Methylosinus sp. H3A: one gene and its partner. The protein of the gene in region 2 interacts with the protein of the main gene of each other region in a pairwise test. Links are inferred from orthologs where the notes say so. Each region holds a gene or a part of one and is shown on either strand. Other genes may lie near its edges.

Region 1 (14,873 bases), 2.8 Mb from region 2 along the record:
CGCCCTCATATGGCGCGCCGGCGGCCTCGGCGGCGTCGAGCGCGATGGCCGCGCCCGCCGCCAGCTCCAGCGCGCCGGGGACGGTGATGGTGGTGACGTCGCAGCCGAGCTCTTCCAGCGCATGGACGGCGCCCTCGTGCAGAAGCTCGACGATATCTTCATTGAAATGCGATTCGACGACGAGAATACGCGCGCCTTCGACAGGCGCGAGATCATCGTCATCGGCGCGGTAGGAACCTGCCATTCATGACTCCATGGGCGGAGGGGAAGCCCTCCTTCACCCTCCCCCGCTCTACGGGAGAGGGATGCGGCGAGCGTCTCGCGAACTCTCTATGAAGTGCGCAACCTGCTCCCTCTCCCGCGAAGCGGGGGAGGGCCGCGGAGGCGGCGCGCGACGCTCCGTGAAACGAAGCCGCGATGGATACACATTTTTTCGGGGAAAGCCTACAGCAGGCTTCGAAAGAAGGACGCGCCCCTCCCCGCGAGCGGCGATCGAATGCACACATCCTCCTCGCCCCCGCGAGATCGTGGCTGGGCTTGTCCCGGCCAGGACGACCGCAGCGTCTCGCAATGGGTGAATCCGATAGCCCATGAAGGGGAGGGTGGAAGCGCCCCTACTTCCCCGCTTCCGCCAGTCGGGCGGCGTAGCGGGCCATCAGATCGACCTCGAGATTGAGGCGGTCCCCTACCCGGTAGCCGCCCCAGGTCGTCACCGCGAGCGTGTGCGGGATGATCAGCACGGAGAAACGGTCTCCCTCCACCGCATTCACGGTGAGCGAGGTTCCGTCCAGCGCCACCGAGCCCTTCTCGGCGATGAAACGGGCATATTCATGCGGCGCCTCGATCCAGAAGCGCAACATTCCGTCGAAATCATCGCGCGAGACAATTGTCGCGACGCCGTCGACATGGCCGGTGACGATATGGCCGCCGAGTTCGTCGCCGATCTTCAGCGAGCGCTCGAGATTTATGCGGCGGCCGACAGCCCATTCGCCCGCATTGGTGCGCGCCAAAGTCTCGGCGGCGGCGTCGACCTCGAACACCGTGCGCGCGCCCGCGCGACGCAGGCCCACCGCCGTGAGGCAGGGGCCGGAGCAAGCGATAGAGGCGCCGAGCGCGATCCCTTCCAGCGGATAGTTGCAGGCGATGGCGACGCGGCGCAATTCGCCGCGCGGCTCGACTGCGAGGATTTCGCCGACATCGGTGACGAGGCCCGTGAACATTTCAGCCGATCCTCTCATAGCGGGTCAGGCGGTCGACGCCGAGCATGGCCGCATCGGCGAGGCGATAGCGGCTCTGGTCCTCGACAATGGCCCGCGCCGTGGCGGACAGAGCGAGCCGCCCCGGACGGCCGAGCGGCCTCAAGCCCGTATGAATGACGACGTCGTCGGCGAGCGCGGCGACGAGCAGGCTTTCGGCGACGCGCGGCCCGCCCTCGCTGAAGACGCGCGTGATTCCGCGACGCGCCAGCTCGGCGAGCGCCTCGCCGAGAGCGAGACGGCCGGCGGCGTCGAGCCCGATGCGCGCCACCTCTATCCCGGTCGCGGCGGCGAAATCCTGCGCCTCTGCGTCCGTGACTCCCTCTCCGGCGATGACCAGCGTCGGCGTCTCGCGCGCGGTGGCGGCGAGGCGCGAACTGCGCGACAGGCGCAGACGCGCGTCGAGCACCACGCGCAGCGGCTTGAACGTCTCGAGGCCCGGCAATCGCACGGTGAGCAGAGGATCGTCGACCGCGGCCGTGCCATGGCCGACCATGATGGCGCTATGCAGCGATCTCTCGATATGGGTGACGGAATCGGCGAGCGCGCCGGTGATGAAGAGGCGCGGATCATGCTCCGCCCCGGCGGCGTAGCCATCCGCCGTCTGGGCGAGCTTCAGAGTGACCATCGGCCGGCCCTGCGTCACGCGCAATATGTGGCCGAGGTGATCGGCGCGAGCCTGCACGGCGCGCACGCCGGTCGTCACTTCGACGCCCGCCTCGCGCAGACGCGCATGACCGCGGCCGGCGACGCGGGCATCGGGATCCTCGAGCGCCGAGACGACGCGGGCAATTCCAGAGGCGATGATCGTGTCCACGCAAGGCGGCGTCGCGCCGTGGTGAGAGCAAGGCTCCAGCGTGGCGTAGAGCGTGGCGCCGCGCGCCGCCTCGCCCGCCGCCGCGACGGCGATCGCCTCGGCGTGCGGGCGGCCGCCCAGCGCCGTATAGCCGCGCGCGATGACGACGCCGTCCTTGACGATGATCGCGCCGACGGCGGGGTTCGGCCCCGTGCGGCCGAGATTGCGGCGGCCGAGCGCCAGCGCCGCCGCCATGAAGGCGTCGTCGATGATGGTCTGAGACTCGGATTGCGGGTTCGTCGCGGTCATCTCCCGCCCGGCGCAGTTTCGGCGTCCTCGGCCGCCTCCGAGCGCTGCTCGCCGTCGCTATGCGACAATTCGTCGATCAGCGCATGGAAATCGCCGACCTCGCGAAAATCGCGATAGACGGAGGCGAAACGCACATAGGCCACATCGTCGAGCGTTTTGAGGCCCTGAATCACCAATTCGCCGATCTGCGCGCTTTCGACCTCCGCGTCGCCGGAGCTCTCGAGCTGGCGCACGACGCCATTGACCATGCGCTCGACGCGCTCGGGATCGATGGGCCGCTTGCGCAGCGCGATTTCCAGCGAGCGCATCAGCTTGTCACGATCGAAAGGCACACGGCGACCCGATTTCTTCACCACGATCAGCTCGCGCAGCTGCACGCGCTCGAAAGTGGTGAAACGGCCGCCGCAGCCGGGACAGACGCGCCGACGCCGGATCGAGGAGGAATCCTCGGCCGGCCGGGAGTCTTTCACCTGCGTGTCGGGCGAGCCGCAATAGGGACAGCGCATGGACTCACCTTACCGCCGATACTGCGCCGGACGCCCCGAGTCCTTCTCCCCGCGAGCGGGGAGAAGGGACAGCGGGCGCCCTGCGATAACCCCGATCAATAGATCGGGAACTTCGCCGTCAGCGCGTGGACCTTCTCCTTCACCGCGGCTTCCGTCGCGGCGTTGTCCGCCTCGCCCTTGGCGGCGAGACCGTCCAGCACCTCGACGATATAGCCGCCGACGAGCTTGAACTCCGCCGTGCCGAAGCCGCGCGAAGTGGCGGCCGGCGAGCCGAGGCGAACGCCCGAGGTGACGAAGGGCTTCTCCGGGTCGAAGGGGATGCCGTTCTTGTTGCAGGTGATGTGCGAACGGCCGAGCGCCGCTTCTGCGGCCTTGCCGGTCAGCTTCTTCGGGCGCAGATCGACGAGCATCAGATGATTGTCGGTGCCGCCGGAGACGATGGCGAGGCCGGCGTCGACCAGCGTCTGCGCCAGCGTCTGGGCGTTGTCCTTGACCTGCTGCTGATAGGCCTTGAACTCGGGCTTCAGCGCCTCGCCGAAGGCCGCGGCCTTGCCGGCGATGACATGCATCAGCGGACCGCCCTGCAGACCGGGGAAGACCGCCGAATTGATCTTCTTGGCGATGTCTTCGTCGTTGGTCAGCACCATGCCGCCGCGCGGGCCGCGCAGCGTCTTATGCGTGGTGGTGGTGACGATATGCGCATGCGGGAAGGGCGAGGGATGCAGACCCGCCGCCACCAGACCGGCAAAATGCGCCATATCGACCATGAAATAGGCCCCGACGCTATCCGCGATCTTGCGGAAGGCCTCGAAGTCCCAAATGCGCGAATAGCCCGAGCCGCCGGCGATGATGATCTTCGGCTTATGCTCAGCGGCGAGCGCGGCGACCTGCTCCATGTCGATGCGCTGATCGTCCTTGCGCACCGTATAGGGAACCGGCTTGAACCATTTGCCGGAGAGATTGACCGGCGAGCCATGCGTCAGATGGCCGCCAGCGGCGAGATCGAGGCCCAAGAACGTATCGCCCGGCGTCGCCAGGGCGAGGAAGACCGACTGATTGGCCTGGCTGCCGGAATTGGGCTGCACATTGGCGAATCCGCAGCCGAACAGCTGCTTGGCGCGCTCGATCGCCAGATTCTCGGCGATGTCGACGAACTGGCAACCGCCATAGTAGCGCTTGCCCGGATAGCCTTCCGCATATTTGTTGGTGAGGACGGAGCCCTGCGCTTCCAGAACCGCCTTGGACACGATGTTCTCGGAGGCGATGAGCTCGATCTCGTCGCGCTGACGGCCGAGCTCGAGGCCGATGGCCTTGGCGAGATCGGGATCCGAATCGGCGAGCGAGGCAGTGAAGAAAGCGGATTGGCTCATTTAGCATCCTCTATCGAGACAAGGCGCGGCAAGTGACGGCGGCTCCCGGCTCGCCCGCGCCTTCGGGCGGAGCCGTTCGCGGGAAGCGAGGTTTCGCTCGGGGACGCCGGAAACGGCGATCCCGAAACGGCCTCGAGCTCCCGTTTTCAGCGCAAAATTCTCTCGGCCGACCGAAATCCGTCCGCAGAATGCGCGCTCGCGCATCGGTGTGGAGGTTCGCTTATCACGCTCTCGCAAGGACGAAAAGGGGCGGCGCGGACGCGGGGGCCGGAGTTTGTCGCCGCGCCGGCCGATTCGCTCCCGTTTCGAGCGGGTCGCGCGCGATATCCAGGCGTCGCAGCGATTGTCATCGACCCGATATGTCGCCTCGCTAGCGTCCGCCCCGCCAATATTAGGGGGCTACAAAATGTTCTTGAAGCGTTCGATCGGCGGCCTCGCGGCCCTCGCCTGCGCGGCGTCCGCGACGCCCGCCAGCTCAGAATCTCTGCGCGAATTCAATCATATCGTCGTCATCTACCAGGAAAATCACAGCTTCGACAATCTGTTCGGCCTGTGGGGCGCGGTGAATGGCGAGCCGGTCCAGGGTCTGCGCTTCGCAGACACGGCGCACACCAAGCAGGTCCGCGCCGACGGCGGCGCCGCCTATTCCTGCCTGCTGCAGAAGGATGTGAATCTCGCCTCGCCGTCGCCCTTGCCGACGAACTGCACGGACGCGACCGACGCGCCCCCCTTCCAGAGCGCTTTCCCCAATGCGCCCTTCGAGATCGACGACTATATCGCCGCGACCGACACGACCTGCCCCGCGCCGGGCGTCTCCGCGTCGAATGGCGTGCTCAAAGGCGCCGGCCTCGCAGGCGGCTGCACCCGCGACCTCGTGCATCGCTTCTATAGCGAGCTGTTCCAGATCAATGGCGGCAAGCAGAACCGCTATGTGACGGGCAGCGACGCGGCCGGCCTGTCGATGGGCTATTACGACACGACCAAATTGCCGATCTATGTCGCGCTCCACAAGCATGGCGCGCCGCATTACGTCATCGCCGATCATTTCTTCCAGGCGGCCTTCGGCGGCTCCTTCCTCAACCATCAATGGCTGGTGGCCGCGACGACGCCGGTCTTCGCCAACGCCGCCAATGACGCCGGCGCGACTGATTTTCATTCGGTCGTCGATCAGAACGGCATGCCGACCAGCACGCCGCTCTACGCCAATCTGCTCGGCTCCTCCGCCAAGGACGCGCAGCTGACCGCCTCCTGCGCTCCGCCGTCGGGACGGCCGGCGACGCCGGCCAACGTCGCCTGCGGCGATTTTGCGATCAACACGATCCAGCCTTATTATCAGCCCTATGCGCCCGGCACTGCGGATGTGAGACGTCTGCCGCCGCTGGAAAATCCGACGATCGGCGAGCGTCTTTCCGCCCGCGGGATCGATTGGGCCTGGTATTCGGGCGGCTGGTCCAACGCCAATGGCGACGTCGGCGCGCCCGGCTGGACCAATGGAGCCGGGCCGAATTGCGCCGACCCCAATGCGTTCGCCACGGCGGTCTATCCGAACTGCCCGGACAAGCTGTTCCAGTTCCACCATCAGCCCTTCAACTATTTCAAGGCCTACGCCACGGGCACGGCGGCCCGCGCCGCCCATCTGCGCGATGTGGCGGAGTTCGTCCAGGCCGCCAACACCGGCCGGCTCAAGCCGGTCAGCTTCGTGAAGCTCATCGGAGCGGAAAACGAGCATCCCGGCTACGCCAGTGAGGCCGCCGGCAGCGCGCATCTCGTCGATCTTATCGCGTCGATCGTGAACGGCCCGGATGGGCGCGACACGCTGATCATCGTCACCTATGACGAGTTCGGCGGCTCCTGGGACCATGTGCCGCCGCCGCCCTATCAGAACGAGCGCGTGGCCGAGTGGGAGCATCACCACCACCACGACCACGATCATCACGCCGGCGGCGGCGCGCACGACCGCTGGGGCCCCGGCACGCGCATTCCGGCGCTGCTGATCTCCAAGCGCTTCGATCGTTCCGGGGTGGATCATGCGAATTACGACACGACCTCGATCCTGAAGCTGATCGAGGAGCGTTACCGCCTGGCCCCGCTCGCCTCGCGCGACGAGGAGGTCCACAGCCTCGCGCGGGCGCTGGACGCCGCCGAGCGCTGATTGACGCGACCGACAAAGAATCGGCCCCGCGCGAGCGGGGCCGTTTTCGTCGCGCGCCTCGCATTCTGTTCCGAAACGCGCGTCGCGCCCAGGGCGATGGCGCGAACGCCGCAATAGGCGCGTTCGCCTGATTGCCCCGGCCTCGCGCCGTTTCGAACTTTTCACAGCCGCGCGATCATGCGATGTAGCCGACGACGCCGGCCCGTTCGCCCGCGCCGCAGAGGGGGCTCGCCAAGATGAATTCCTCCAATCCCGGTCGGCTCGCGAGGCTCGCCTGCGCCGGCGCGCTCTTCGCTCTGGTCTCGGGATCGTCGGTCGCCCAGGACGCCGATTTCTCGCAATTGCCGATCTACCGGGAGTATCGCGACCAACTCGCCGCCCAGGGCTGGAGGCCGGACGCCGGCTTCGGCCTCAAGCTCCCCTCCGGCAAGCCGCTCTATCGCTTCCCCGAGGTGCTGTGCGGGCCGAAGATCTGCCACGCGCGCTGGATGCGCTCGGGAACGGAGAAGATCGTCACGCTGATCCGCGGCGACCTAACCGAGGACTATCGCGTCTCGCCCTGATGGCGAGAGGCGCTTGTTTCGACGCGTTTCCGAGGCTGAACGGGACTTCCCTCCGGCAGGAAGCGCGCTCGGCTCACTGCCGCGCCGGCGCGGCGGCCTGCGTCGCGAGAACGCCCGAGAGCCGCTCCACGAGATCGGCGGCGACCGCCGCGGGCAGAGCGAAGGCCAGCCGATTGCCGTCCGGCGAGACGAAAGTGAGGAGCAGATTGTCGCCGAGCATCTCGCGATGCAGCGCGACATTCTCGACCGGCGTCGCCAGCACCGCCTCGACCTCGCCGCTCGCCGGCTGCCTCTCGGCGAGGCCCTTCTCGCGCAGCGCGAGCGCGGAGCGGGTCAGATCGAGAATATCGGCGGCGGTGAGGACGATCTTCGCCGTCACGCCATCGTCGCCAGTGCGGCTCAGAATGAAATCATCGCCGATCGGATCGAGGTTGAGGCCGGACGACGCCTCGGACATGGGTCTGCGCTCCTGGGATCGGACTAGAATCCTTCCGTGTTTCAATGAAACACGGAAGGATTCTAGTCCTTCGCTTTGACGCCTTTCCAAGGCCGAACCGACATTCACTTCGGCTGGAAACGCTCTAGAAGCGTCAGCATATTCGAGCCGATCGCAAATGTCTCCATCGGCTGCGCAGACCGGCCGGGCGCCGTTCAGCGAAAGGCGAGAGCGATGGCCGATTCGTCCTCGCATCCGGCCGCCGGCTCCATGGGCGGCCCCTCTGCGGCGAGCAGGGATTCGACGAAATCGACCGAGACGTTCTCGTCCTCGGCGCGCAAGGCCTCTCCCATCAAGCGCGTTTGGATTCGAATATACGAGTCCTTTTCCACGCATTGCAGCAGAGCGCTCATCTCCCGCGTCGTGACGGTGCGGAAATCGCCGCGAACGCCGAGTCCGTGATAGACGACGCGCGCCGTATTTCCGGGGTGATCGAAACCGATCGGGAAGACGATCATCGGCACGCCGAAATAGGCGCATTCCTTTATCGTGGCGGCGCCGCCATGCACTATGGCGAGCGCGGAGCGCCGGAGCAGCGCCAATTGCGGCGCGCGCTTCGCCAGGATCACATTCTCCGGCACATTGTCGAAATCGCCCGGGTCGAGCGCGTCATAGAGGCAAACGACCCAGCGATCGTCCGGCCGCGTCGCCGCGACGTCGAGAACGACCTGAAAGAACCCGCGATATTTGTCGGGACGGCCCCAAGTCAGCGTGCCGAGCGCGCTTCCGCGCGCGCGAAGGTGGAGCAGAGATAGACGCTGACGACGCCCGCCTCGAAGGCCAGCAATGACGGGATGATCACCTCGAAGTCGGAGCTGTGGATGATCAGGAGATCGGGCCTCGCCCTCTCCAAAATATCCTGGAGCTCGCGGTCGCGATCGGACGCCAAAGCCTCCAGCAGCGCGACCGATGCGCGGCTTCTCGCACGCGCTTCCTCGCGGCGCTTCTGCACGCTCCAATCCTTCGTCTCATCCGCCGCCGGCTCCTCGGGCAACCAGCCGACATAGACGGGCGTGAAGGGAAATCCATGCGGCTCGATGAATTTCCGGCTGCTCGCCGGGCCGATATAGGAGACGTCGTGCCCTCGCGCGCGCAGGCCGCGCGCGATTTTGAGCCCCGCGAGGACGGAGGCCGGCATCGGCCATACGACGAAGACGATGCGGGCCATGAAGCGCTCCGGCCTAATGAAGCGCTCCGGCCTAAGTCAGCTGGAAACTAGACGCTTCGGCGCAGGGTCGCGTCACCCCTTCGCCACCCCGCTCTTTTGATAATCCTTCACATCCGAGAACACGATCGCAGCATGCCGCTCCGCGTCATAGCGCAGCTGGAACTCGCTCGACGACATGAACACGGGCGCGCCGTCTATGTCCTCCGCCATGGAGGAGCCATGCGAGTCGACGAAGCTCTTCATCGCGATCGGATCATTCGACGTGATCCAGCGGCAGATCGCAAAGCGCGAGGTCTCGTATTTCGTCTCCAGCCCATATTCGGCCTCGAGCCGCGTCGCCAGCACGTCGAGCTGCAGCGCGCCGACGACGCCGACCAGCGCGCCCGAGCCGTCATTGGGCAGAAACAGCTGCACCACGCCCTCCTCCGCGAGCTGGCGCAGCGCCTCGCGTAGCTTCTTGGCCTTCATCGCGTCGGAGATGACGATGCGGCGCAGGATTTCCGGCGCGAAGCTCGGCACGCCGCGGAAGGAAATCTCCTCGCCCTCGGTGAGCGTGTCGCCGATGCGCAATATGCCGTGATTGGGAATGCCCACGACGTCGCCCGCATAGGCTTCATCGGCGATGGAGCGGTCGCGCGCGAAGAAGAATTGCGGCGCATTGAGCGAGATGGTTTTGCCCGTGCGCACGATCTTCGCCTTCATGCCGCGCGAGAGCTTGCCCGAGCAGACGCGCATGAAGGCGATGCGGTCGCGATGGTTCGGGTCCATATTCGCCTGAATCTTGAAGACGAAGCCGGCCATCTTCGGCTCCTTGGCCTCGACATGGCGCTTGTCGGCGTCCTGCCCGCGCGGCGAGGGCGCATATTCGGCCATAGCGTCGATGAGATCGCGCACGCCGAAATTGCGCAGCGCGCTGCCGAAGAAGACGGGCGTCAAATGCCCCTCGCGAAAGCCCGCGAGCTCGAACTTCTTGCAGCCTTCCTCGGCGAGCATCGCCTCTTCCAGCCAGGCGTCCGCCTCATGCGCCGGCAGCAGCGCGAGCAGCGCCGGATCGTCGAGGCCGGAGACGGTCATCGGCTCCGTGTCGGCGTCGATCTTGCGCACCGATTTGGTCGCGAAGCAGTAGGTGCCGGCAAAGCTCCGGCCCGAGCCGATCGGCCAAGTCACCGGCGCGGTGTCGAGCGCCAGCGTCTTCTCGATCTCGTCGAGGAGCGAGAAGGGATCGCGGCCATCACGGTCCAGCTTGTTGATGAAGGTGACGATCGGAATGTCGCGCAGCCGGCACACTTCGAAGAGTTTTCGCGTGCGCGCTTCGATGCCCTTGGCGGCGTCGATCACCATCACCGCCGCATCCACGGCGGAGAGTGTGCGATAGGTGTCTTCCGAAAAGTCCTCATGGCCCGGCGTGTCGAGCAGGTTGAAGACGCAATCGCCATATTCGAAGGTCATCACCGAGGTGACGACGGAAATGCCGCGCTCGCGCTCTATGCTCATCCAATCGGAGCGCGTTTGCTGAGCGTTGCGCTTGGCCTTCACCGCGCCGGCGAGCTGAATCGCGCCGCCGAACAGCAGAAGCTTCTCAGTGAGCGTGGTCTTGCCCGCGTCCGGGTGGGAGATGATGGCGAAGGTGCGCCGCCGCGAGACGGGGTCGCTCGGCTGTGGGCTGGTCAAGGCTGAGGCTCGCTGGAAAGTGGCGGGTTCGCCACGCCCTTTAAGGGCAATCGGCGGATAAGGCCAGCTTTCCGTGCCGGCTCACGCCGCGAGCTCGCGCAAGACCTCCGGCCGCCGCTCGGCGATCTTATAGAGCGTCACCGCGGCCGCGGAAGGCTTGCGCCGGCCCTGCTCCCAATCCTGCAAGGTCCGCACGGAAACGCCCAGCAGAGCGGCGAACGCCGCCTGCGACAGGCCGGAGGCGAGCCGCGCGCGCGCGAATTGCGGGATTTCGGGCGGGATTTCGGGATTGTGGACCCGCGACCTGGCGCCGGCCTTCATCTCCCGCACCGATGCGAGCAGCTCCGCGCCGATGTCGATCGCCTTCGCGCGCTGGGCGGATTTCGGAGCGTCAGCCATCGTCGAGTTCCTTCTTGATCTGACGGAGGACATCAGCGGGAATATTGTCCCGCGCCGACTTGGGATAGACCAGCAGCAGCCAAACCTCTCCATTCGCCAGCCGATTGAAATAAATCACGCGAACGCCGCCGCGCTTGCCGCGTCCGACGCTCCCCCAGCGAATTTTTCTCAGGCCTCCCGAGCCTGGAACGACATCTCCGGCCTCCGGGTTCGACGCGATGAAGTCGATGAACGCAGTCCGATCGTCATCTTCCCAGCACTGAGCGGCGAGCCGCGCGAAAGTGGGAGTTTCGATGACGGTCGACACAGGGAGAATATATACGGCTACGCCGTATAGACGTCAAGGCCGCATCGCTCACGCGAAATCCCCCGCGAGTTCCACCCGCACAGCCTCCGGCATGACAGCGATATGCCCGTAATTCTGATGCGTGAAGCCGATCAGCGCGCGCGCGCCCGGCGTGCGGAACGCCGCCGCCTGCGCATCGGTGAAAGGAAAATGCACGAATTGCACGGCCGAGGCCTTGCCGTCGGCCCTGGTGCGGTCCTGATCGGCCTCGGCGACGCCGGCGATGCGCTCGCCGCCCAATTCGATGAAGGCGGTCTCCTCGATCGCGCCCAGCGTGTCCAGCACGCGCTTCCTGCGCAGCGGATCGTCGATCTCGATCATGAAGGTGGCGACCAATTCGCGGCCCTTGGGGATCAGCGGATCATAGGCGGCGATCTCGCTCGGCGCCTGCTCGAGCGTCCCCTTCTCTATGTGGATCATCTCCTGGATCTGCAGCCAGATCGTCTCGAAATCCTCGAAATAAAAGGTCACGAACGGCCCGACCTCGATGCGGCGATTGCGCTTGCGCGCGGCGATGCGGCGCCGGCTCTCGATGCGAATCTTGACGTATTCGTCCGGCGGAAGAAGATCGGCGACGGTGATGTGGTGCTTCGCCATCGTGCTATCTCCATTTACCTAAATGTAGCGCAGCAGTTTGTGTTCGTCTTCAGGTTCGAATGTGATCCCAGCGGCTCGGTAGCGAGCCATCAGATCAAAGAAGTCTGCGCCATCAGGATGTCGATTGCGTAGCCCTTTTTTGGTAAGAGCGGCATCTTCTTGCTTCAAGACCACAACGCCTTGAACATGACGGCGCAAAAAGTCTCGCATTTGCTCTGTCGATTCGGTCGCCTGCCGTAAACCCTCTCGTAGCAGTTTTAGCGGTATCGCGTGCTCATATGTGATAGGAAAGCGCCCACTATTAAAGGGAATGCCCATTTCACGTGCATTGCGGTGCATAACCCTCGCGGCCTTGGAATGAGGCCGATCGAAAGACCACTTCGCTGCTACCCCGCCTTCGTAAAGAAAAAAAATTGCTTCACGCCTTACTTTATCAATCCGCTGCGGTGGTAGGCCACGGTCAACGAGATCATGTAGCTGAATCAATATTTGTCTAATCGCTTCAACCGTCGTATTTTCCATCGTGCTTCTCAGAATTCGTGATCAAAAGAACCCATAGGCCCGCGCGAGAATCTCGATCGGATGCGCGAGAAGCTCGGGCTTTTTCGCCTCGGCGTCGAGCCGCTCCATGCCCTGCACGATATGCGGGCCGGAGAGCGGACATTCCGAGACGATATAGGCTTTGCCCGAAGATTGCGCCTGCCGCGCCACCGGCTTGCCCACCTTCAGCGCCGTCTCGAAATTGGGCGTCTTGTAGCCCCAGGCTCCGCCATGGCCCGAGCAGCGCTCGATGACCGCGACATCCGCCTGCGGGACGAGATTCAACAGCTCCGCGCCCTTCCGCCCGATATTCTGCGCGCGCGAATGGCAGGAGACATGGAAGGCGACGCCGCCCTCGATGGGCCCGAGCCCTTCCGCCAGTCCCTCCTTGCGGGCGATGCCGACGACATATTCGCTGAGATCATAGGTCGAGGCAGCGAGACGCTTCACTTTTGGATCATCGGTGACGATCAGCGGCCATTCGAATTTCAGCATCAGCGCGCAGGAGGGAACCAGCGCGATAATGTCATAGCCCTTGTCGATCCAGGGCTCGAAGGCGGCCGCGACCTGTTTCGCCGAGGCTGCGACCTCGCCGATGAGCCCCTGCTCGAGCAGCGGCATGCCGCAGCAATGCGGGTGCAGAATCTCCGTCTCGACGCCATTCTTGGCGAGCACCGCGCGCGCGGCGAGGCCGACGCCCGGATCATTATATTCGCCGAAACAGGTCGCGTAGATCACCGCCTTGCGGCCGAAACCCGGCGCGTCGCGATTCACTTCGACCGGCTGCTCCTTCGCGAGCGCGGCGAGCGTTTTCTTCGAATATTTGGGCAGCGCGGCCTCGTGATGCAGGCCGGCGACCTTCTCCAGCGCATTGCGCGCGGCCGTATGCGCGCAATCCGTCGCCCAATTGGCGAGCGGCGCGAGCTTCGTCGCCAATGCGCCATTGCGGTCGGTGTCGGCGAGCTGGCGATCCGCGAAACCGACGCCGTTCTTCTTCGCCTCGACGGCGCGATAGCGCAGCATCAGATGCGGGAAGTCGAGATCGAACTCATGCGGCGGCACATAGGGACATTTGGTCAAAAAGCACATGTCGCAGAGCGTGCAGGCGTCGACGACCTTCTTGAAATCGGCGCTATCGACGGTCTCGATTTCGCCTTTCGCCGACTCGTCGACGAGATCGAACAGGCGCGGAAAGGAATCGCACAGATTGAAGCAGCGCCGGCAGCCATGGCAAATATCGAGCACGCGGCGCATTTCGGCGTCGAGCTTCGCCTCGTCGTAGAAGTCTGGATTTTCCCAATCCAACGGACGCCGGAAGGGCGCCTCGAGCCCGCCTTCTCTCATCTCGCTTCCAAGCCCTTCGCGTCCATTGCCTGATGAATTGTTCCGCGTTCGTCATCGCGAGGAGCGAAGCGACGAAACGATCCAGGGGCCGCAGGGCGGCTCTGGATCGTTTCGCTTCGCTCGCAATGACGGCGGCAGGCCGTTCCGGCGGCTCCTGCTTTCGTTCGGGCCGCCGGACGATTGTCGGAAAAGCCTACTTCAGCTCGTCCAGCGCCTTTTGGAAGCGGCCGGCGTGCGAGCGCTCGGCCTTGGCCAGCGTCTCGAACCAATCGGCGATCTCCTCGAAACCCTCCTCGCGGGCGGAGCGCGCGAAGCCAGGATACATATCCGTATATTCATGCGTCTCGCCGGCGACGGCGGCCTTCAAATTATCCTCGGTCTTGCCGATCGGCAGGCCGGTCGCGGGGTCGCCCACCACCTCGAGGAATTCGAGATGGCCATGGGCATGGCCCGTCTCGCCCTCCGCCGTGGAACGGAAGACGGTCGCCACATCATTGTAGCCCTCGACATCCGCCTTTTGGGCGAAATACAGGTAGCGGCGGTTCGCCTGCGACTCACCGGCGAAGGCCGCTTTGAGATTCTGCTCGGTCTTCGTGTCCTTGAGCGTAGCCATAACTCAGCTCCTTGGATGAACCCTGATCGGGGCGCCGCCACTGTCCCGATGGCCAGTCGGAACGCCCTTGTTTAGAATAATTCGAAATTAATGATTGCCAAGCGCCAAAGCCGTCTTTGCCTGGGGACGAGGCGCCAAATCCATGCTGCAGCGCGATATTGGCTTCGAAACTGCATGTAACGCGAGATTGTACGAACGCGGCCGGCCCTTTTCGCACAAAAGCGACGGGGTGCGGCGCCCGACGCATGAGAGCGCGCTGAATGTCGGAGGAATTGGACTGGGTCGTCTGGAACGGCTCGCTCGGCGTGTCCGACAAGGTCGCGATCGGCCGCGTCGAGATCGTCGACGGCGTCCGCACCGCCTGTCTCGCGCCGCCCTATGAGGTGGTGGGGCCGTTCAGCCTGGACGAGTTGGAGACGCAAGGGCGCATCGCCTTCGGCGCCTGCTTCGTCATGTCGCGCGAGCGCTGGAAGGAGGATCAGGTCGAGCTGCGGATCGAGGGCCGCAAGCAGCGCGCCGCCTTCCAGAAGATGTTCGATTTCGACGAGGACGACAATCAGGAGCACCGCGAGACGCTGGAGCTGCCGACAGAGGGCGCGCTCGAGCCCGCGGAGATCAAAGCCGCCTTTCGCCGCCTCGCCAAGACCGCGCATCCCGACGCCGGCGGCAGCGCCGAACATTATCGCCGCATCGCCGAGGCGCGCGATGCGCTGCTGGAGCAGTTCGAAGGGGCGAGCTGATCCGGCC
Region 2 (14,743 bases):
GTGGTCGCCGGCGCCTGGGGCGCGCGCAAAGCCTATGCGCCTCTGGATGCGGCCGGTATCTTGCCGGGCTTCCTCGGCGCCTGGGCCATGCGTCCGGAAATCTGTGGCGAGGCGCAGCGCTCATCCTCGTTCCCGGACCGGACTCCCAACGGATTCGTCTGGATCGCCGCCGATCGCATCTTCACCAAATCCGGCCCGTTGGCGGTCGCCGGCGCTTATGTCCGAACGCCGGAGACGATGACGCCGCGAGACGTAGAAGCCGCTCTGGCCGAGAAGCGCAAAATCGTCCTTTCGTCCGAGAAGGAGCGGAACGCTGGCGAGATGCTCGTCGAACTGCGCCCGCTTCGGCAAAGCGAAAGCCATTTCTATCAGCTCAGCCTCTCGGACGAGAAGAAAACGCTCGTGATCGAGGAAGCCGGCCGTGAGCGCGTCACATTGAAACTTTGCAAATGAACCGTCTCATGCCCAAGACGACGGGAGAATTTCGGAGGGTCGCGCCTCGCTTCTCGGAGCGGGACAATATCCGCCACTGCGCCCATACGCGCCGGCTGACGGAAGCGGCTGGCTGAATCGGATAGAGGCCGGCCGCAGCGTGCAAGCGCCCGCGCCGGCGTTTCTCATTGCCGGCCCGCCCAGCGAAACGCCAGCACCGCGGCCGTTTCCTTCGGAGGCGCATCTTCCTCGCCGCTCAAGGCGTAACTTATGGGGACCTCGATATCGAATGGCGGCTCGGGCGCCGCCTCGGGAGAAAGAGCGATGGGAATTCGGTAGGTCTGCCGTCCGTCGGCGTCGAGCTTGACGTCCCAACCCTTCGAAGCGCTCGTGGCGCCGCCTCCCGGGACACAGCGCTTCGCCACGAACCTGCGGGCCCTGGCGTCGGACAGATACGCGGATCGCTCGCAGGTCCAGGGATCGATGCGGATCAGCGCCGTCTCCACCTGCGAGATCGCGCCGGAAGCGAACTCGATCTCGAGCCATTCGACTCCCTTGCCGGGGACCTCATGGACATCGACCAGTCGCGCCGTGAAATGCGGCATGCGTACGGTATCGCGCCCGGCCGCCATAACGTCCCCGGCCGCGAGGCGGAGGACGCCGACGACAAAGGAGCATAGAAAAAGTTTTCGTCTCGACATCATCCCGTGTCTCCCAACAGTCTTTTCCACTTGTGGCGCTGCTTCATACGCCGCTTTATCGACAGCGGAACAATCGCGAGACTGGCTGATCGGGCCGCACCGTCCGCCATTGGAGAATGTCGCCATCGGATGAAAGGGTGAACTCCTCCTCCGAATCCCACTTTCCTCCGCCGCCCGAATTTCGAGCGTTGATAATAATCGTGCGGCGCGAGCTCCCCATAGGGAGAACCCCGAGAGCGATCATTTCCCCTTCCGACTGATGCAGACCTTTGGAATCGATTGCGATGATGGCGGTCGGTTCTCCCCCGGTGCAATTATGGGCCGAATAGGCCCATTTTCCGTGATATTGCAGGGGAATCTCGTGCAACGGGCGCAGCGTTTCTGCAGCATCAATTCCCTTGGGCGGGGCCTCGTCCGAGACTCCGACAGAGAATTCCAACCGTCCGTTGCTCTTGTGGCGGTAGACGTCCAGCAGCAGCGACGGATTGCCGTCGACGATGGCCGCGCTCGTTTCCTTGTCGATCGTCAACATGGCGCCGGCGATCTCGACGCAGTGCGTCGTCCCCGCAAAATAAGCGTCGACGCTGTCGCCCTTCCGGCGCAGACCTCTTACATGGACATTGAAGCGGTCCTGCTGGAGAATGGCGACCGCGTCGGACAAGGCCTCCCCCTTGTTGCTGACCTGATCCTCCGGCGCGATTTCCGTACAATATTCGGTGAGATAGTCGCGAGCTGCTTTATCGCAGCCGCCTAGTCCTGCAAAGCCGAGCGCAGACGGCCAAAGGCAATATGACCAGGCTAGAAAGCCGACCGTGGCGATTTGCCGCCATCGTCTTCGAGACATCGCCAGTCCTCGCGTCGAGCCATTCGATCCGTGGCTATTCCCGGCGCCGCACGCGGTCAACATACATGAAGTACCGGTTCGCTTTTACGCTCAACTTCGACCCGCACCGACGATAGGTTCGACTGGCAAGCAGGATCTGACATGAGTGCGAACAATGTGCACCTTCTCTTCGACTTCGTTCATCAGCCGACTTTTGGTCGCTCTGACGCTGCCTCAAATTCTGTCAGCCGTGCCGGCATGGGGCGGCGCCGAAAATCCAATTGCTGAACTCGAACAGCATGAACTCGAACAGGCTGCGCTCGCGTGCCGGTCTCGGAGTTATAAAGAGTTGTTCACCACGATGATCCGGTCGGCAGCCGTGCGAAAAAAATACGCCGCGCCTCAGATCGATTATGAGGAACGCAGCAAAAAGAACGAGACGAGGAAGAGCGCGATTCCGAAAGAGAGCTACGACAAATTTCCGATCCAGATGTTCGATTTCTATTGGAAAACGACCGTCCCGGCGAAGCCCGGCGACAAAGAAGAATATGTGATGATAGAGTTCGACCAGAACCAGAGCAATCAGATTTCCGTCGAGTGGACGCGTGTGCATTACCGAGGACCGTATGTGGGCGAGGAGATTTTGGGGACGGCGTACGACCTCGACGGCAAACCTTACCGTCGGGGAAGGCGAGTCGATGGCCGATTGCTTCTTGACCCGACCAAAGATTGCTGGGAACTCGTCGCGGATATTCGTTATGTCAAGTAAGCGCCGCGATGGCGATCGAGCGAGCCACGGCATGGTTGAATGCAAATGCTCAGCGGATGCGGCTGGAACTGCGGCGCAAAGCGCGGGTGACGGTTTTGCAACGCCGCCGAAGACCGGGAAACGGGCTCTCGCCTCGGCACATGATCGGTGCCTGCGGCCTTGCTTGGTTTCTTCGACTCGATCAGAGACGGTGACGCCATTTTTTGGCACATGGTGGTCGAACGCCGTGACAAACACGACCGCCGGCAAAGCATCCGTAAGACCATCGAGCAATTCGAACCCGGCGCCGCCCGGCATCTGGATATCGAGCAAGAGGATGTCCGGCACGCGCTCCTCTACGAGCGCGCGGGCCTTCATGATATCGCCAGCCTCATCGACATGGCTTACCCAGTCGAGCTTGTTTCAACAGTCGTGTCAGCCGGCGCCGGGCCAGCGGCTCATCATCGACTACAAGAACCGTCAGTTCGGTCATTCCGTCCTCCACGGCATATCCAATGCCGCCCGATAGACACCCGGTGCGGCAGGACCGGCCGAAAATTGCCCGTCATCCTGAAACCGCGCTCGAAGGCGGTCGGCGACATTCTTCAGCCCGACCCCCATGCCAGCGGGCTTTGGCCCGACCGTTTCCATCGGCATGTCGTTCTCGACGATCACGCGCAGCCGGTCGGTTTCACGACGGGCGGAAAGCGAAATACTGACCTTGCCGGCCATCGCGCCAACGCCATGCTTGATTGCATTTTCAATCAGGGGCTGGAGGATCAGACTGTGCACGCGATAGCCCGCCGCCTGCGCTTCTGGAACATCCGCGAAGAAACGGAGATTTTCCGGTTTCGCGGCGCGCGATGGGCATGATGGGCGGCAGAATATTCGCGTGGTTTCGACGCCATAGAGGAACCGGCCCTCATAGGCCCTGTCGCGCGTCGCCACGGCCCGAAGCATCTCTTCAGCATGGAGAGCTGGTCGATCCATTTTCATTTTTGTCCGAACTGTCCTCGCCGCGAACATACCTCGAAGGATGAGGATCGCCGCTCCGCTTCCTGCCGCCAAATCCGTCCGGCCGCCCAAACGAGACGACGACCGCGATTTGACCGCAAGTTCCGGAGTGCGCATTCCGGTCGGGCGTCTAAGCTCGAGGGCGAACCGATACGCCCACGAGAGACCGAAACGAATGAGTAAAGCTCTGGACCGCGCCTACCGCGCTGCGACCGCATGGATCGATGGCCTCGACGAGCGGCCGGTGGCGGCGCGCGCGACGCGCGACGACCTCACCGCGATCTTCGACGGACGGCTGCCGGAGTTCGGAACCAGATCGGAAGAGGTCGTCGAATGGTTGACGCGCCAAGCCGGCGACGGAATGCTCGGCAGCGCCGGCGGTCGCTTTTTCGCCTGGGTCATCGGAGGCGGCGTGGAGTCCGCGCTGGCCGCAGATTGGATGGTCGCGACATGGGATCAGAATGCGGCGCTCTACGCCTGCAGCCCGGCCGCCTCGGTCATCGAGGACACAGCCGGCGCATGGATCAAGGAATTGCTGGATCTGCCGCGCGAATCGTCCTTCAGCTTCACGACCGGCTGTCAGCTCGCGCATACGACCTGCCTCGCCGCCGCCCGCCACGCGCTGCTGAAGCGCGCCGAATGGGACGTGGAGCAGGACGGACTCTTCGGCGCGCCTCGTTTGACCATTCTGGCGAGTGAGGAAAGACATGGCTCGATCGATCGCGCGGCGCGCTTTCTCGGCTTCGGCCGCCGGGCGATCCAGCCGCTCGCGACCGACGATTCGGGAAGGATCGCGCCGACGGCGTTGGAACAGGCGATATCGCGCTCGGGCGGTCCGGCGATCCTCGTCTTGAATGCGGCCGACCTCAACATCGGCGCCTGCGATCGATTCGCCGAGCTCATTCCAATGGCGCATTCGGCCGGGCTCTGGGTCCATATCGACGGAGCCTTCGGGCTATTTGCACGCGCGAGCCGCGCGCATCGCCATCGCTTATCGGGCGTGGAGCTGGCCGATAGCTGGGCGACCGACGGCCACAAATGGCTCAACGTCCCTTTCGACTGCGGGATCGCGATCGTCAGAGATCGCGCGGCCCATCGCGCCGCGATGACGACCAGCGCCGCCTATATCGCGGCGCAATCGGACGCGCGCGATCAGATCGACTGGAATCCCGAATGGTCACGGCGCGCACGCGGCGTCCCCGTCTATGCGGCGCTGAAGGAATTGGGACGCGAGGGAGTCGAAGCCCTGATCGATCGCTGCTGCGCGCATTATGAGGCGCTGGTGGATGGGCTCGGCGCCCTCGCCGGTGTGGAGGTGCTGTCTCCGGCGAGCTTGAATCAAGGCCTCGTGCGATTTAATCGCATCGCCGACACGCCAGAAGAGAACGACGCCTTCACGGACGAAATCATCGAGAAGATCAACGCCACAGGCGAAGCCTTCTTTTCCGGTACGACATGGCGCGGTCGCCGCGCCATGCGCATCATCGTCGTGAACTGGCGCACGAGCGAGAACGATGTGGACCGCGCAGTTGCAGCCACCTGCGCCGCGCTCGCCCAATCGCACGCGGGCTCCTCTTTGCACATCGAAGGCTAGCGCGCTCGTGTTGGAGGAACCGGGAGCGCGTAGCGCGGGAGCCATCGTGCACGAGTGAGATTCTGGCGCTGACGGAACGGGAAAGCGCCTCGCCTTCGAGCATGAGGAGCGCCGACTTGAGACGGATTGCTCCTGCATTCCGTCGACCGTTTGCCCACGCCATGGTGCTTCGCCTGGAAAAAGGAGAGACGCCTGATGGAGGCCCGCTCGGCAGATCATCCACCACCCCGGAAGGCCCGATCCTCGCCGGCTTCTAAACGGCTTCTAAAAATAAATCTCGTTGGCTGCTCGACCCTTCCAAAGCCTCGCAAGATATTGATTTTATTGGTGCCGGTTGCAGGATTCGAACCCGCGACCTACTGATTACAAATCAGTTGCTCTACCAGCTGAGCTAAACCGGCGCCTCGTCCGAACGACTTGGCGTTTCGACGTCGGCACCCTCTATACGCTCCCGCGCTCCTCTGGAAAAGAGCGTGCGCGAAACGCATCCGCTCCACCTCTCCGCGCGGCCGCAAAAACCCTACGCAGGCGAGCTGTCGCAACGAGAGCCGCGGCGTTGCGCCCAATGGGACGAGATGCTATTTGAAATAGCAACGCAGCGGAATCGAAATGCGAGAACACGCTGTTTTTTAAGATCACCTAGGGCGCTCGCATGGAAAACCGCAGGATTCTGGTCACGGGCGGCGCGGGTTTTCTCGGTTCGCATCTGTGCGAGCGATTGATCGCGGCGGGACACGAGGTTCTCTGCGTCGATAATTTCTTCACCGGCCAGCGCAAGAATATCCACCATCTGCTCGACCATGAGAATTTCGAGCTGCTACGCCATGACGTCACCCATCCGCTGTTCGTCGAAGTCGACGAGATTTATAATCTCGCCTGCCCCGCCTCACCGATCCATTATCAGTTCGATCCGGTGCAGACGACCAAGACCAGCGTGATCGGCGCGATCAACATGCTCGGCCTCGCCAAGCGGGTGAAGGCCAAAGTGTTCCAGGCGTCGACATCCGAAGTCTACGGCGATCCTTCCGTGCATCCGCAACCGGAATCCTATTGGGGCAACGTCAATCCCCTCGGACCCCGCGCCTGCTATGACGAAGGGAAGCGCTGCGCCGAGACCTTGTTCTTCGACTATCACCGGCAGCATAGGCTGAAGATCAAAGTCGTGCGCATCTTCAATACTTATGGACCGCGCATGCACGCCCGCGACGGTCGCGTCGTCTCTAATTTCATCGTGCAGGCGCTGAGGGGCGAGCCGATCACCATCTATGGCGAAGGCCAGCAGACACGGTCTTTCTGCTATGTCGACGATCTCATCGGCGGCTTCACCGCGCTGATGGATTCGCCCGACGACGTCGTCGGGCCCATCAACATCGGCAATCCCCAGGAGTTCACCATTCGGCAACTCGCCGAGCAGGTGATCGATCTCACCGGCTCCACGTCGAAGCTCGTCTTCGAGCCGCTTCCGGCGGACGATCCCAAGCAGCGTCGGCCGGATATTTCCGCCGCGGAGCGCCTGCTCGGCTGGGGGCCCACAATTCAATTGCGCGAGGGGTTGCTGCGCACCATCGCTTATTTCGACGAGCAGCTGGGCCGCGCCCGCGAAGCGTAGCGACGGAATCGCGCGCGGCCGAGGCTCTCGTTCGAAGCCGAGCGGCGGAAGTATTGCTTCCGCCGTTTTCGATCGTCGCGGACGTCGCCCATGTCGAAATTCGAAGCCCTGGCCGACCGCATCTACGAGGCCGCCGTCGTTCCGGAGTTCTGGCCGGAGGTTCTCGACGCGATCTCCACGCTCAGCGGCTCCGTCGGCGGCATTTTATTCGCGACCAATGCGCAATTTTCGGGTTGGACGGCGTCGCCGCGCATGGCGCCCATGTTCGCCGAATTCGTCGAACGAGGATGGGCGGCGCGCAATCCGCGTCCGGCGCGCGGACGCGCCTTCAACGCCGCGGGTTTCGTCAGCGATCACGAGCTGTTCTCGCCCGAGGAGATGGACGCCGATCCGACCTATGCCTATTTGCGGAGCCAGGGCCTCGGCTGGTGCGCTGGCAAGATCGCCATCCCGCCCACGGGCGACACGCTCATCTTCAGCTGGGAGAAGCGCTTCGCCGATGGTCCCTTCGATCGCGCCATGCTCGATTCTCTGGATGCGATCGGCGGCCATCTCGCCCGCGCTGCGCTCATCGCCGCACGACTCGGCCTCGAGCGGGCGCGCGCCGCCGCCGAGACCATGCGCGCCCTAGGCCTGCCGGCGGCCGTGCTGTCGCGGTCGCACCGGCTGCTGCTCGCCAATGATCTGTTCGCGCGCTTCGTCCCGTCGCTGGTGCAGGATCGGCGCGAACGCGCCATCATCACCGATATGCGCGTCGATGCGCTGTTCGCGCAGGCGCTCGCCCGGCTGCGCATCGTCGGCGCGCCGGCGGGCCTGCAATCCCTGCCGGTTCCCGCTCGAGAGGGGAACCGGCCGCTGGTCCTGCATCTCGCGCCGATCCGCGGCGCGGCTCAGGATGTGTTCGCGGCCGGCGACATATTGCTGATCGTCACCGAATTGACGATCGGCGCGACTCCCGACGCCGCTCTGCTCCAGGGCCTGTTCGATCTCACCCCCGCCGAAGCGCGTGTCGCGCGCGCCATCGCCGCGGGCCGGCCAGCCTCCGAGATCGCCGGCGCGCACGGCGTCTCGGCGGAGACCGTTCGGACCCAGCTCAGAGCTGTTTTCGCAAAGACGGGCGTCTCGCGCCAGGTCGACCTCGTCCGGCTGCTGTCGGGCGCGACGCTGCCCTGAGCCGCCCCTTCTTCCCTGCCATCTCCTCCATTTGGGGGATACGCCCCGAACGCGCCCGATATAGGGAAGGGCGCGGCGTTCTCGGCGCGAGTCGAGGATTTTCGGGGGGAACGCATGTCCAGTCTAGACGATCACATTGGGAGAGCTCCGGCGGCGGCGAGCGACGCCGCGCCCGGCCGTCGGCGCAGCCGATAGAGACCAAGGTGATCGACGATCGACTAGACGACGACGAATGGGCGCTCTGCGCGCGCTTCGTCATCGAAACGGGGGCAAAGCGCGGACGACCGCCGCGCGACCATCGCCGCGTCATTGATGGCGTGCTCTGGATCGCGCTGACGGGAGCCGCCTGGAGAGACCTGCCTCCAGAATTCGGCAATTGGAGCTCGGTCTACCGGCAGTTTCTGCGGTGGTCCGAGAGCGGCCTATGGCGCGTTCTGCTCGCGGAGGCGACATGCGCGGAGAGGGCGGATTTGCAGGCCGCGCTCACCGCCGTCTGCGCCCTGCCCGGCCGCCGCACGCCGCGCTGAGCACGCCGATCAGAAGCTCGGATCTATGCCGCCCGTCGCCAGAAAATGCTCGAGCCAGTGGATGTCGTAGACCCCGTTCTGAACGTCTGCGTTGCGCACCAGCGTGCGGAACAATGGCAGCGTCGTGTCGACGCCGTCGATGATGAACTCGTCCAGCGAGCGCCGCAGACGCATCAGCGCCTCGGTGCGGTTGCGGCCGTGGACGATGAGCTTGCCGATCAGCGAATCGTAATTGGGCGGGATCGTATAGCCCTGATAGGCCGAGGAATCGACGCGCACGCCGACGCCGCCCGGCGGATGATAATAGGCGATGCGTCCGGGCGAGGGCCGAAAGCTCGACGGATGCTCGGCGTTCACGCGACATTCGATCGCATGGCCCCAGAACCAGATATCCTCCTGCCGCAGCGACAGAGGCGAGCCGGCTGCGACGCGAATCTGCTCGCTGACGAGATCGACGCCGGTCACCGCCTCCGTCACCGGATGCTCGACCTGGATGCGCGTGTTCATCTCGATGAAGTAGAAGGAGCCGTTCTCATAGAGAAACTCGATCGTGCCGGCGCCGGCGTATTGAATTTCGCGCATCGCCTTGGCGCAGACTTCGCCGATCTCGCCGCGCTGCTCGTCATTGAGGGCGGGCGAAGGGCTCTCCTCCCACACTTTCTGATGGCGACGCTGCAGCGAGCAGTCGCGCTCGCCGAGATGTATCGCCTCCCCCTTGCCGTCGCCGAACACCTGGATTTCGATATGCCGCGGCTTGTCGAGATATTTCTCGAGATAGACGGTGTCATCGCCGAAAGCGGCCTTCGCCTCGGCGCGCGCGGTGCCGAGGGCGGAGTGCAGCTCGGCCTCGCTGCGGGCGACCTTCATGCCGCGGCCGCCGCCGCCGGAGGCCGCCTTCACCAGCACGGGATAGCCGATTTTCGCGGCCACCTCGGCGCCCTCTTTGTCGTCGGTGATCGGCCCGTCGGAGCCCGGCACGCAGGGGATGCCGAGGCGACGCGCCGTGGCCTTGGCCTCGATCTTGTCGCCCATCAGGCGAATGTGCTCGGCCTTCGGCCCGATGAAGGTGAGCCCGTGCTCGGAGACGATCTCGGCGAACCGGGCGTTCTCGGAGAGGAAGCCATAGCCCGGATGCACGGCGTCGGCGCCGGTGATCTCGCAGGCCGACAGCAGCGCCGGAATGTTGAGATAGGATTCGCGCGCCGCCGGCGGCCCGATGCAAACCGATTCGTCGGCGAGCTTCACATGCATGGCGTCGGCGTCGGCCGTCGAATGCACGGCCACCGTGGCGATGCCGAGTTCCTTGGCTGCGCGTAGAATACGAAGCGCGATTTCGCCGCGATTGGCGATGAGAATCTTGTCGAACATGCGCGCCCGCCCTATTCGATCACGAGGAGCGGTTCGCCATATTCGACCGGCTGTCCGTCTTCGACCAATATCGCCGTCACCACGCCGCCCTTGGGCGCGACAATGTCGTTGAAGGTCTTCATCGCCTCGATGAGCAGCAGCTTGTCGCCGGCGGTGACGCGCGCGCCGACTTCGACGAAGGGCTTGGCGTCCGGGCTCGGCCGCAGATAGGCGGTGCCGACCATGGGCGATTTCAGCGCGTCGGCGTGCTCGGCCGGCGCGGCGGCGGGCCCCGGCGTAGCGCCCCGAGCGGCGGGCGCCTGCGGCGGAGCGACGGGCGCCGGCGCATAGGCCGGCAGAGCGATCGTCGCATGGGTCGGCGCGGCGGCCGGCGTGCGAGCGGCGCGAATGCGCAGATCGCCCTTCTGGACCTCGATCTCGGTCAGATCGCTGTCGCCGAGCAGGCGCGCGATCTCACGCAGCAGCTCGGTGTCGACGCCGGCGGCTCCGGCGGCGGCTTTGGGTTTCGCGGCGGGGGTGGAAGGGCGACGAGTTTGTACTTTGCGCGCCATGATTGCTCAGGTCTTTCTTTCTTCTCGATCGAACAAAGCGTCCAGCGCCAGAACATAAGATTGGGCTCCGAAACCGGCGATGACGCCGCGAGCCACGGGCGCGATGAAGGAGTGCCGCCGAAAACTCTCCCGCGCATGCACATTGGAGAGATGCACTTCGACGACCGTCGCTCCCGAGCCCTTGATGGCGTCGTGGAGCGCGATCGACGTATGGGTGAAGGCCCCAGCGTTGAGAATCACCGGCGCGCCCGCCCTGCCCGCCTCCTGGATCCAGTCCACGAGGTCGCCCTCATGGTTGGACTGCCGGAATATGAGCCCGAGCCCGCGGGCGGCGCAGATCTCGGCCAGCCGCGCCTCGATATCGTCGAGGGTCGCGCGACCGTAAATGTCGGGCTCGCGCGTCCCGAGCAGATTGAGATTTGGGCCGTTGATGACGTGGACGGCGGGCATGAGGATCCTGGACGAAGGGCGCGCGCCGCGCCGGCGGGGCCCCTTCTAGCCTCATTGCCGCCGCGAAGGAAGCCCCGCCTCCGTCAGCAGACCGTCTTGCCGCATTTGCGCGCATTGTCGATCTTGGCTTTGAGCGGCTGATAGCCGACCGCGCCCACGATGACCTCCTTGCCCAGCACCCAGGAGGGCGTGCCGCTCAGATTGAGGCTGTCGGCGAGCTCCATGACCTCTTTGATCGAGGCCTTGACCTCGGGGCTCTTGGCGTCCTTCTCGAGCTTGGCGGTGTCGGCCCCCAGCTCCTTGGCGACGGCGATCGCCTGGGCCTTGCCGACCGAGCCGCGCGTATTGAGCAGCTTGCGGTGGAATTCGTAGAATTTCTCCGGCTTGAACTGCAGACGCAGGGCGGTCGCGATCTCGGCCGCCTCGACCGAGCCGGCGCCGAGCACGGGGAAATCCTTCAGCACGACGCGCAGCTTCGAGTCGCCGTCGATGAGCTTGGCGACATCGTCCAGCGCGCGTTTGCAATAGCCGCAATTATAGTCGAAAAACTCGACCAGAGTGACGTCGCCCGACGGATTGCCGATCACCGCCTGATTGGGCGAATTGAACAGCCGGTCGGCGCTCTGAGTCACGGCCTTCTGCCGGGAATCGGCCTCGGCGACCTTCTGGCGGCGATCGAGCTCGTCGATCGCGTCGCGAATCACTTCCGGATTGGCGATCAGATAGTCGTGGACGATCTTCTCGATCTCGGCTTTTTGCGGGACGGCGGTCTGCGCGCGCAGCGGCGCGACGACGGCGAGGCCGACGACCGCGGCGACAGTGGCGCGGGCCAGAGCGCTTCCGTCAAAAAATTGGGCGAGCCGCATGGGGATCTCCTCGAAGGGTTCGGAACGTCGCGGCGACGTTCGCTCGTCAGGGCAGTGTGCGCACGCCGTCGTTGAGTTGGAGCGAGCCGAGCCCATAGTTGAACTTGGCGTCGCCCAGCGTGCGCAATTGCAACGACACCATGATCGTCTGGTTCCGCGAGAGCCCGGTCGAGGTGTTCCCTTGGAAGACCGACGAATAATTGATCGAAAAAGTGGTGCACTCGTCCTTGTAGCCGCCCCCGAGGCCCAGCGCGGCGACCGAGAACAAAGGTGCCGATCCCGTGATGGTGCTGCCGGTCAGCGTGATATTGCTCGCCGGAGATATGGTCAAGGAATTATAGAGATAGCGGCTCATGTCGAAGGTGGCGGAGCCGGTGAGGAAATAATTCTTGGTGATATCGTAGCGGCCGTTCACGGACATGCCCTGGCGGCGCTGGTCGAAGCCGATGACCGGCTGCGACGCGTAATTGGCGTATTGCAGATTGACCGTGAGCGGATCGAGCTTGAACGAGGCGACGACGTCGATGCGGCGTCCGCGCAATCCGTCCGGATCGAAACGCCCCTTGCCGACGATGCTGAAGAAGGACGAGGGCGCGACGGCGAGACGGCCGACCCAGTCCGAGGTGCGCGTGTCGAGGCCGGAGGAGAGGCCCACATTTGCCGCGTCGGCGGTGGAATAGCCGTTCTTGCCGGCCAGTTGCCGCGATTGGCCGACGAGCGCGTTGACGAAGCCGCCATTGGCGAAGGTCAGCGTGCCCTGGCCGCCATAATTGACGCGCGTGCCGGTCTCGAAACGATCGTAGCCGGAATATTTGCTCCATTCGAACAGATTCGAATCGTCGAAGACGAGGCTCTGCGCGTCCATATTGACGAGCGAGGGGATCGACGACTGGTTCGGCCGCGCCACCACCTGGGCGATCGGCTCGACGACGAGATCGCCGAGATTGCTGCGGGCGAGGATGGGATAGCGCCATTCGACGCCGCCGCCCGGCGTCGCCTGCCCGCGAAACACGCTGTCCGCGCCATTGACGAACAGCGACTGCGCGGAATTGGGGATCGGCTGACCCATGCTGTTGTAGGCGGCGTAGGAATTGTTCGTGTCATAGTCGAGATAGGAGCCCGTCACGCGCGTGAAGGCGAAGGGCGTCCAGGCGCCGCCGATGGGATCGATGATCCGGCGCCGCCAGGAGGCCATCGCCGTCGCATGCTGATAGTCGCCGCCGATGCCGCGCAGCAGACAGCCGCTCTTGTAAGGGTCGACCGACGGCGAGTAGAGCTGGCAGACATTGTAGAGGCCATAGAGCGAATCGAGCGTGCGCGGCTGGATCGACTCGTAATTGGCGATGCTCGCCGAGGTGCTGGTGAAATTGGCGTCCAGCGTGATCTCGCCGCCTATGCCGAAGGTCTTGGCGGGATCGACGTCGAAAGCGCGATTATAGTCGAGCAGAGGATGCACGACCGGCTGCTGCGCCTGCACGTCATTGGCCGACAGGCCTTGGAAGTAGTAGCCGCGCAGATCGAAATAGCTCCGCGGTCCCTGCCCGGTCAAATAGACGGTCGAGGACGCTTCGCGGAAGAAGTAGTTCTGCAGAAAGCTGTTATATTGCTTATAGTCCTGCAGGAAATAGCGATCGCTGAGCGCGGTGATGTCCCAGCCGAAGCGCCAATAGTCGTTGATCGCGAACTCGCCATTCGAATAAACCGAGCCGCGCCAACGCTCGTTGCGCGCGCCATAGGGCGCGATGGTGAAGGCGCTGGGGTCGCTGACATGCGTGCCCTCGGCGCGGATGATATAGGAGCCGTTCTCCAGCCGGTGGCGGAATTCCGCCGAGAGGAAAGGCCCCTGCCGGGTGAAGCCCGTCGGCGTGACAGTGAGGTCGTAATCGGGCGCGAGCGCCCAGTAATAGGGCACGCCGATGCCGAGGCCGAGCTGCTGGCGATAGGTCAGCTGCGGATTGAGGAAGCCCGATTTGCGCTTCACCGAAGGGTCGGCCGACCAGAAATAGGGGACATAGGCGATCGGCGTCCCGAACAGCTCGAGCGAGGCGTCCTCGTAATAGATCACCTTCTCGTCATTGTCGTGGATGATGCGCTTGGCGTGGACCATCCACAGCCGCGGCTTGCTCGGATCGTCCTGGCAAGCGTCGCAGGCCGTATAGGAGCCCTGCTCGAAGGTCATGACCTCGCCCGTGCGCTCCGCGTGGGGCGAGGTGAAATGGGTGCTTTCGGCGCTCTCGACCTGCAGGCTGTCGATGAAGCCGTTCTTGAAGTCGTCGGTGAAGTCGAAGCGATCGGCGTAGGCGACCGTTCCGTCCTTCTCGGTCAGCTTGGCGTGGCCTTCCGCGAAGACGCGCTGCGTATTGCGGTCATAGACGACGCGATCCGCCTCCAGCACCCGGCCCTTGTAATAGATCTGCACCGCGCCCCGCGCGGTGACGATGTTGCGGCGCTCGTCATAGGCGAGCTCCTTGGCCTCCACCACCATGCGCTGCGCGCTCTCGGGCGGCGGAACGGCGAGCGGCTGCGCGCGTGCGGCAACGGGCGCCGCGGCGATGAGCGCCGCCAGAACGGGGAAGAGCCTAGAGACGATACGCGAACGCGCGGGCGCGGAGCGAGCGAGCTCCGCCTCCAGCTTAGTTTCGCGAGAGCGGCGACGACGGCGAAGGCCCATCAGCCGTCCTCCGAATGCAAAAGAGCGAGCGCACCCAACATGCTTCCGACAAGAGCAGGAGACCAAGCAGCGACCAGCGGGCTGATGACGCCTGCGCCACCCAGATCGGAAAAGATTTTCGTGCCGATATAAAGCACGAAGCCCGATACGACGCCACCCGAAATGGTCCGTGCGATTCCGCCAAATCGAAAGAATCTTAATGAAAAGGAAGCGGCG

Evidence for each region.
Region 1: the proteins of accC (region 2) and ribD interact in binary tests that used the Escherichia coli proteins (3 or more experiments, as listed by UniProt). The link is inferred for Methylosinus sp. H3A from one-to-one orthologs.

What each region holds. Positions count from the first base shown.
Region 1 is NZ_JADNQW010000005.1:2,839,382-2,854,254, reverse strand. What follows is about bases 292-3,252. They hold ribD (bifunctional diaminohydroxyphosphoribosylaminopyrimidine deaminase/5-amino-6-(5-phosphoribosylamino)uracil reductase RibD), read right to left. Parts: upstream 2,362-3,252; coding sequence 1,222-2,361; downstream 292-1,221. Other genes in these bases: glyA (serine hydroxymethyltransferase), read right to left, coding at 2,963-3,252; nrdR (transcriptional regulator NrdR), read right to left, coding at 2,358-2,867; IY145_RS16250 (riboflavin synthase), read right to left, coding at 615-1,220. In the rest of the region: ribH (6,7-dimethyl-8-ribityllumazine synthase), read right to left, coding at 1-244; more of glyA, read right to left, coding at 3,253-4,237; IY145_RS16230 (alkaline phosphatase family protein), read left to right, coding at 4,644-6,389; IY145_RS16225 (hypothetical protein), read left to right, coding at 6,626-6,952; IY145_RS16220 (hypothetical protein), read right to left, coding at 7,026-7,409; IY145_RS16215 (nucleotide disphospho-sugar-binding domain-containing protein), read right to left, coding at 7,604-8,158; IY145_RS16210 (hypothetical protein), read right to left, coding at 8,155-8,616; IY145_RS16205 (peptide chain release factor 3), read right to left, coding at 8,689-10,287; IY145_RS16200 (DNA-binding transcriptional regulator), read right to left, coding at 10,369-10,686; IY145_RS16195 (transcriptional regulator), read right to left, coding at 10,679-10,993; IY145_RS16190 (DUF3501 family protein), read right to left, coding at 11,042-11,629; IY145_RS16185 (hypothetical protein), read right to left, coding at 11,648-12,151; IY145_RS16180 (heterodisulfide reductase-related iron-sulfur binding cluster), read right to left, coding at 12,173-13,513; IY145_RS16175 (rubrerythrin family protein), read right to left, coding at 13,707-14,126; IY145_RS16170 (J domain-containing protein), read left to right, coding at 14,387-14,866. UniProt on the Escherichia coli protein: Converts 2,5-diamino-6-(ribosylamino)-4(3h)-pyrimidinone 5'-phosphate into 5-amino-6-(ribosylamino)-2,4(1h,3h)-pyrimidinedione 5'-phosphate.
Region 2 is NZ_JADNQW010000005.1:62,029-76,771, forward strand. Bases 7,811-10,641 are described here. They hold accC (acetyl-CoA carboxylase biotin carboxylase subunit), read right to left. Parts: upstream 9,990-10,641; coding sequence 8,631-9,989; downstream 7,811-8,630. Other genes in these bases: IY145_RS03200 (helix-turn-helix transcriptional regulator), read left to right, coding at 7,811-8,094; IY145_RS26305 (transposase), read left to right, coding at 8,298-8,621; accB (acetyl-CoA carboxylase biotin carboxyl carrier protein), read right to left, coding at 10,001-10,540; aroQ (type II 3-dehydroquinate dehydratase), read right to left, coding at 10,547-10,641. Outside these bases: IY145_RS03155 (hypothetical protein), read left to right, coding at 1-453; IY145_RS03160 (hypothetical protein), read right to left, coding at 618-1,064; IY145_RS03165 (hypothetical protein), read right to left, coding at 1,189-1,977; IY145_RS03170 (hypothetical protein), read left to right, coding at 2,132-2,725; IY145_RS25565 (Ada metal-binding domain-containing protein), read right to left, coding at 3,194-3,694; IY145_RS03185 (aminotransferase class V-fold PLP-dependent enzyme), read left to right, coding at 3,894-5,312; IY145_RS03195 (UDP-glucuronic acid decarboxylase family protein), read left to right, coding at 5,965-6,921; more of IY145_RS03200, read left to right, coding at 7,012-7,810; more of aroQ, read right to left, coding at 10,642-10,990; IY145_RS03225 (DsbA family protein), read right to left, coding at 11,074-11,856; IY145_RS03230 (LPS-assembly protein LptD), read right to left, coding at 11,903-14,527; LPS export ABC transporter permease LptG, read right to left, coding at 14,527-14,743. UniProt on the Escherichia coli protein: This protein is a component of the acetyl coenzyme A carboxylase complex; first, biotin carboxylase catalyzes the carboxylation of the carrier protein and then the transcarboxylase transfers the carboxyl group to form malonyl-CoA.